One region of the Streptomyces sp. CLV115 genome, then DNA from elsewhere that is predicted to be linked to it. Evidence: predicted binding sites of a transcription regulator. Region 1 holds the regulator's gene; the other holds the start of a gene.
What was found. Region 1 encodes HspR, which represses chaperone genes until heat shock. Its sites were predicted from a motif close to TTGAGNNNNNNNNNCTCAA; they were not measured.

Region 1 (3,406 bases):
CACCGAACTGTGCGACGCGGGGGCACGCCTTTACGCCAGCGCTTTGCGGTTGGGACGCATCGCCCGCGCCGAAGTGGAACCGGCGCCCTGCCTGATGGAGTTCGCGCTACTGCATCCCGATCCGGACGACCCGGACTGGCTCCGGCCTGTTCCGCCGACCACCGCTCTCGCGCAGCATCTGCATCCCATCGAGCGGGAGATCCTGGAGCGGCGCCGGCACTCGGTCGAACTGACGGAGTCGTTCGAGCCATTCATGGACATCAGCACTCTGGGGCCGCCCAGCACCCACGCCATCACCGTGCTGGAGGGCGAGAACCGGATCAACGCGGCCCTCGATCTCGCCACCGCGGAGTGCCGCGCCGAAGTGCTCACCGTCCAGCCCGGCGGCGGCCGGGCCGAGCATCGTTTCAGCAAGTCGCTGCAACGCGGCCTGTCCGTGGTCCACCGGGGCGTCAGCATGCGCACCCTCTACCAGCACACCGCGCGCCACAGCCCCAGCACGCTCGCGTACGCGGAGCGCATGACCGACGACAACGTGGAGATACGCACGCTCGAAGAGCTGATCGGCCGCCTGATCGTGTTCGACCGGACCGTCGCCTTCATCCCGGCCAGCGACGACGACCAGATGGCCCTGGAACTCCGCCATCCCGGGCTCGTGCAGTATCTGGTCAACGTGTTCGAGCAGTTCTGGACGAGGGCCGCTCCGCTGCGGGAGGAGGTCAAGTACGAACCGACCTCCCTGGGCATCAGCGGGGTTCAGCGCTCCATAGCCCAGCTCCTCGTGGAGGGCCACGTGGACGACTCGATCGCCCGCAGACTCGGCATGAACGTCCGTACCTGCCGCGCCCACGTCGCCAAGCTCGCCGCCGCACTCGGCAGCAGCAGCCGGGCCCAACTCGGCTACCTGATAGCGCGGTCGGGAATCCTGGAGGAGGAGCAGAGCTGACCGGACCCCGCACAGCACACGCACCGCGCGCGACGCGCAGAACGCACGGCACGGCCGTACACCGCCACATCGCGCACCACACCGAGCATCACGGCACCGCACACACCTGCGTACGGCAAAGGGCCGGGAAACCGACCCGCAGGTCCGCTCCCCGGCCCTTCACCGTCGGCTCAGTCCTTCGACTCGGTCCGTCGGCCAGTCCTCCGACTCGGCCTCCGGCTCAGTCCTTCGGCCGCTTCGGCCGCCAGACCACCAACGCGCCGGTCTGCTGGACGTCCTGATACGGCACCAGATCGCGCCGGTAGGAGGCGTGCACCTGGGCCTCTCGCTGCTGCATGGCCTGGGCCGCGCCGTCCACCGCCGCAGACAGCTCGGCGACGCGCTGCTGGAGCGCGGCGACCTGGTTCTCCAGCTCGATGATGCGCTTGATGCCGGCGAGGTTGATGCCCTCGTCCTGCGACAGCTGCTGCACGGTGCGCAGCAGCTCGATGTCGCGGGCCGAGTAGCGCCTGCCGCGCCCGGCCGTGCGGTCGGGCGAGACGAGGCCGAGACGGTCGTACTGGCGCAGTGTCTGCGGATGCAGGCCCGAGAGCTGGGCCGCGATCGAGATCACGTACACCGGGGATTCGTCGGTCAGTTCGTACGGATTGCGTCGTCGGCCGTCCACCTCAAGCTCCCTTCGCTGCCTGGAACAGCTCCGCCCGCGGGTCCTGGCCCGCGGTCGCCTTCCGGTAGGCCTCCAGGGCGTCCCTGGCCTCGTTGCTGAGGTCGCCCGGCACCTTCACCTCGACGGTGACCAGCAGGTCGCCCCGGGTGCCGTCCTTGCGCACGGCGCCCTTGCCGCGGGCGCGCATCGTACGCCCGTTGGGAGTGCCGGCGGGCAGCTTCAGCGTGACCGGCGGGCCGCCGAGCGTGGGCACCTTCACATCGCCGCCGAGCGCCGCCTCCGTGAAGTCGACGGGCACGGTGACCGTGAGGTTGTCGCCCTTGCGGCCGAAGACCGGGTGGGCGTCGACATGGACCACGACGTACAGATCGCCGGCCGGTCCACCGCGCTCGCCCGGGCCGCCCTTGCCGCGCAGCCGGATCCGCTGGTTGTCCGAGACGCCCGCCGGAATCCTGACCTGCATGGTCTTGGAGGACTTCGCCCGCCCGCTGCCCTTGCAGACGTCGCACGGGTCCTGGGCGATGAGGCCCCGGCCCTTGCAGTCCACGCAGGGGTCGGTGAGCGAGAAGCCGCCGCCGGTGCCGCGCGACACCTGGCCGGTGCCGAGACAGGTCGGGCAGACCCTGGGGGTGCCGTTCTTGTCGCCGGTGCCGGAACAGGCCTTGCAGGGCGCCTGGCTGGACATCCTCAGCGGGACCGTGGCCCCCTCGACCGCCTCGGTGAAGCTGAGCGTCACCTCGGACTCGATGTCCTGGCCGCGCCGCGGCTGCACCCGCGTCCCCGTGCCGCCCCGGTTGAACAGGCCGCCGAAGACGTCGCCCAGACCGCCGCCACCGCCGAAACCGCCGGCCGCGCCGCCCTGGCCCCCGCCCTGGGCGCCTCCGAAGAGGTCGCCCAGGTCGAAGTTGAAGTTGCCTCCGGCGCCGCCGGGTCCGGCCCGGAAGCCGCCGTTGCCGAAGAGGGCGCGCGCCTCGTCGTACTCCTTGCGCTTCTTGCTGTCACCGAGGACGTCGTTCGCCTCGGAGATCTCCTTGAAGCGCTCCTCGGCCTTGTCGTCGCCCTTGTTGGCGTCCGGGTGGAACTCGCGGGCGAGCTTCCGGTACGCCTTCTTGATCTCGGCGTCGGTGGCGTCCTTGGGGACGCCGAGGACCTTGTAGTAGTCCTTCTCGACGAAGTCCTTCGTGCTCATCGACGTCCCTCCTTCCGGACGATCGGCCATGCGACCGGCTTGTGTGCCGGTCGCATGGCCGGGCGGTGGGCCACGAGGTGGTCGGACGGAATGTCAGACCTCCTCGGTGCCACCGCTCTCCTCGTCGGTTGCCTTCTCTTCCTTCGCTGCGGCCGGCGTCGCGCCCGGCTGGGGCTCGGCCACCGCCACCCGCGCGGGGCGGATGGTGCGCTCGCCGATCCGATACCCCGGCTGCAGGATCGCCACGCAGGTCGTCTCCGTGACATCCGGCGCGTACGAGTGCATCAGGGCTTCGTGGATCGTCGGGTCGAAGGGCTCGCCCTCCTTGCCGAACTGCTGCAGGCCCAGCTTGGCGACGACCGTCTCCAGAGACTCGGCCACCGACTTGAACCCGCCCACGAGCTCGCCGTGATCGCGGGCCCGGCCGACGTCGTCGAGCACGGGCAGGAGCTCGGACAGGAGACCCGCGACTGCGATCTCCTTGACCGTGGCCCGGTCCCGCTCGACGCGGCGGCGATAGTTCTGGTACTCGGCCTGGAGCCGCTGGAGGTCGCCCGTGCGCTCGTTGAGCGCGGTGCGGACCTGGTCCAGCTGGGCCGTCAGG
Region 2 (3,406 bases), on a different contig from region 1:
CAAGCTGCCGAGCGTCCTGCCGGCGCTTATGAAGCAGTTCGTGGCATTCGCTCAGCGCGAGCTGAAGTGTGGTGCGAGTGATGGGGGCTGAATCCCTGATCGATTCGGATGTTCGGCAGTTCGGCGTCGATCGGAGACTCGGCGGGATGTCTCCTGGGGTTTAGGTGAATTGCCTCGGGTTGGTCGCCAGTTCAGATCCTGAGGGAAGTCAATGGTGCGTCGATTCGTAAGTGCCGCAGCGGCGGTATCGACATTTGTGATCTCGGCCGGTCTTCTGGCGGGATGTTCGGGCAGTGAGAGGAAGGCTGTGCCGGAACTGCCCAAGCGAATCTGCTGGAACGCGTTCGCCAGTAGCGACGTGTTGCCCATCCTTCCGGCGGGTGATAAGGCTGACGTGTATCACAGGCCTTTCGCGTTGGTCGATGATCTCGACTCTGTGACCTGCACTCTAGCCATTGATGGCGCTCCGAGTTTTCAGGCAATCGCCACTAGCCGAGGCTTCGAGGATCAGATTGACTGGTCCCCGATGGACGAAGCCAATCCGCAGCCGATCAATGTGGGAAAGAAGGGCATCATCTGGGATAGCGGCGCTGCCGCTTATTTCATCTGTGAACCCTCCAAGGGGCCCAACTTGCCGGGAAAGTACATCGACCTGCACATCGCCGCGGGTAACGTCTCTAATGAAGCCAAGTTGCCGAGCGTTCTGCCACCGCTCATGAAGCAGTTCGTGGCATTTGCTCAGCGCGAGCTGAAGTGTGGTGCGAGTGATGGGGGCTGAATCCCTGATCGATTCGGATGTTCGGCAGTTCGGCATCGATCGGAGACTCGGCGGGATGTCTCCTGGGGTTTAGGTGAATTGCCTCGGGTTGGTCGCCAGTTCAGATCCTGAGGGAAGTCAATGGTGCGTCGATTCGGAAGTGCCGCAGCGGCGGTATCGATATTTGTGATCTTGGCCGGTCTTCTGGTGGGTTGTTCGGACGGTGAGAGGGAGGCTGTGCCGGAACTGCCCAAGCGAATCTGTTGGAACGCGTTCGCCAGTAGTGATGTATCGCCCATCCTGCCCACGGGCGAGAAGGCTACGCTGTCGGCCTGGCCTTTCGTGCTGACCGAGGATTACGACTCTGTGAATTGTGTCCTATATATCGACGGCAATACTAAATTTTCGGCAAGCGTCTCTCTCGAGGCATTCGAAGGAGTCGACTGGAGCAGTTTTAACAAAGCGAATCCGAAACCGATCGATGTAGGGGAAAAGGGTATCCTCTGGGGAGCGGGTGCTGCCGCCTATTTCATCTGTGAACCCTCCGAGGGGCCCAACTCGCCCGGGAAGTACATCGACCTGCAAATTAGTACGCACAGTGTGCCCGATAAATCCAAGCTGCCGAGCGTCCTGCCGAAACTGCTGCGGCAGCTCGTGGCATTTGTTCAGCGCGAGCTGAAGTGTGGGGCGAGCGCGGGGAGTTGATTCTCCGGTCGATTCGGCTGATCGGCGGTTCGGCATCGATCGGAGACTCGGCGGGATGTCTCGGGAGATTCAGCTGATCCGCCCCGGGTTCGATGAGGATCTCGGATCGCGCCATGGCGTCCACCTCCTCGCGCCCGAACGCCTGCGGGCGGCGGATCGGGGTCCCCAGGAGCCGCGCCGGTGGTGTCGCCAGTCGCCCAGAGCTCGCCCGCGAGCTCGTGCTGCGTCTTGAGCCGCTTCGCGAGCGCGCGCAGCTTGCCGAGGTTCACCCCGTGATCGTCGCCCCCGCCGCCTCGGCCTCCAGTTTTCAAGCCCTTCGCGCCCCCAGTTGCCCGCTCCGCACGATCGCTCACAGCGAACGCACGCCTGGGAACAATGGACGGCTCAGGAGCATTGAGTCTGCATAGCTCAACTTGACTGCCGAAGGGGAGATCATGGCTACCGATTCCAATGCGGTCACTCCGCTAGCCCTGCCCGTGCTGCCGCTCGACGACGAGGTCGTGCTGCCCGGGATGGTGGTGCCTCTGGACCTGTCCGACACCGATGTACGTGCCGCTGTGGAGGCCGCACAGGCCGCGGCCCGTGACGGTGGCAGCAAGCCCGAGGTGCTTCTTGTTCCGCGGATCGACGGTACGTACACCGGCACCGGTGTCATCGGCACCGTCGAGCAGGTCGGACGGCTTTCGGACGGGGATCCGGGCGCGCTCATCCGCGGCCGGGGCCGGGTGCGGATCGGGGCCGGGACCAGCGGGCCGGGTGCCGCGCTCTGGGTGGAGGGGACCCGGGTCGACGCGGTCGTTCCCGATCCGCTTCCCGGGGCCGCCGCCGAGCTGGTCAAGGAGTACAAGGCGCTCGCCACCAGCTGGCTGAAGAAGCGCGGCGCCTGGCAGGTCGTGGACCGGGTCCAGCAGATCGAGGACATCTCCGCGCTCGCCGACAATTCCGGCTACTCGCCCTTCCTCACCACCGCCCAGAAGGTGCAGCTCCTGGAGACCGTGGACCCGGTCGCCCGGCTGAAGCTCGCCATCCAGTGGCTCGGCGAACACCTCGCCGAGCAGGACGTCGCCGAGTCGATCGCCAAGGACGTCCAGGAGGGCGTCGACAAGCAGCAGCGCGAGTTCCTGCTGCGGCGCCAGCTCGACGCCGTACGCAAGGAGCTCTCCGAGCTCAACGGTGACCCGGAGGACGAGTCCGACGACTACCGGGCGCGCGTCGAGGCCGCCGATCTTCCCGAGCACGTCCGCGAGGCGGCGCTCAAGGAGGTCGACAAGCTGGAGCGCTCCTCCGACCAGAGCCCCGAGGGTTCCTGGATCAGGACCTGGCTCGACACCGTCCTCGAACTGCCGTGGAACGAACGGACCGAGGACGCGTACGACATCCGGGGCGCGCAGCAGGTGCTCGACGCCGAGCACGCGGGCCTCCAGGACGTGAAGGAACGCATCACCGAGTACCTGGCCGTGCGCAAGCGGCGCTCCGACCGGGGGCTCGGCGTGGTCGGCGGGCGGCGCGGCGGTGCCGTGCTGGCGCTGGTGGGCCCTCCGGGCGTGGGCAAGACCTCGCTCGGTGAGTCCGTCGCGCACGCCATGGGCCGCAAGTTCGTCCGCGTCGCCCTCGGTGGTGTGCGGGACGAGGCGGAGATCCGGGGCCACCGGCGTACGTACGTCGGCGCCCTGCCGGGACGCATCGTGCGGGCCGTCAAGGAGGCCGGTTCGATGAACCCGGTCGTCCTGCTCGACGAGATCGACAAGGTCGGCTCCGACTTCCGGGGCGACCCGGCCGCAGCCCTTCTCGAAGTCCTCGACCCGGCGCAGAACCACACCTTCCGCGACCACTACCTGGAGGTCGAACTCGACCTCAGCGACGTCGTCTTCCTGGCCACGGCCAATGTGCTCGAAGCCATCCCGGAGGCTCTGCTCGACCGCATGGAGCTGGTCAGGCTCGACG

Region 2: the regulator HspR is predicted to act here: its motif matches at 1,856-1,874, upstream of lon (endopeptidase La).

Annotation. Positions count from the first base shown of each region.
Region 1 covers NZ_JBCEWQ010000050.1:10,846-14,251, forward strand. The annotation lists gene AADR41_RS18895 (helix-turn-helix transcriptional regulator) at 1-946, shown strand, start outside; gene AADR41_RS18900 (heat shock protein transcriptional repressor HspR) at 1,167-1,613, opposite strand; gene dnaJ (molecular chaperone DnaJ) at 1,615-2,802, opposite strand; gene grpE (nucleotide exchange factor GrpE) at 2,896-3,406, opposite strand, start outside.
Region 2 covers NZ_JBCEWQ010000172.1:7,152-10,557, forward strand. The annotation lists gene AADR41_RS35730 (hypothetical protein) at 1-91, shown strand, start outside; gene AADR41_RS35735 (hypothetical protein) at 212-778, shown strand; gene AADR41_RS35740 (hypothetical protein) at 899-1,462, shown strand; partial or broken gene AADR41_RS35745 (DNA alkylation repair protein) at 1,569-1,746, opposite strand; gene lon (endopeptidase La) at 1,897-3,406, shown strand, end outside.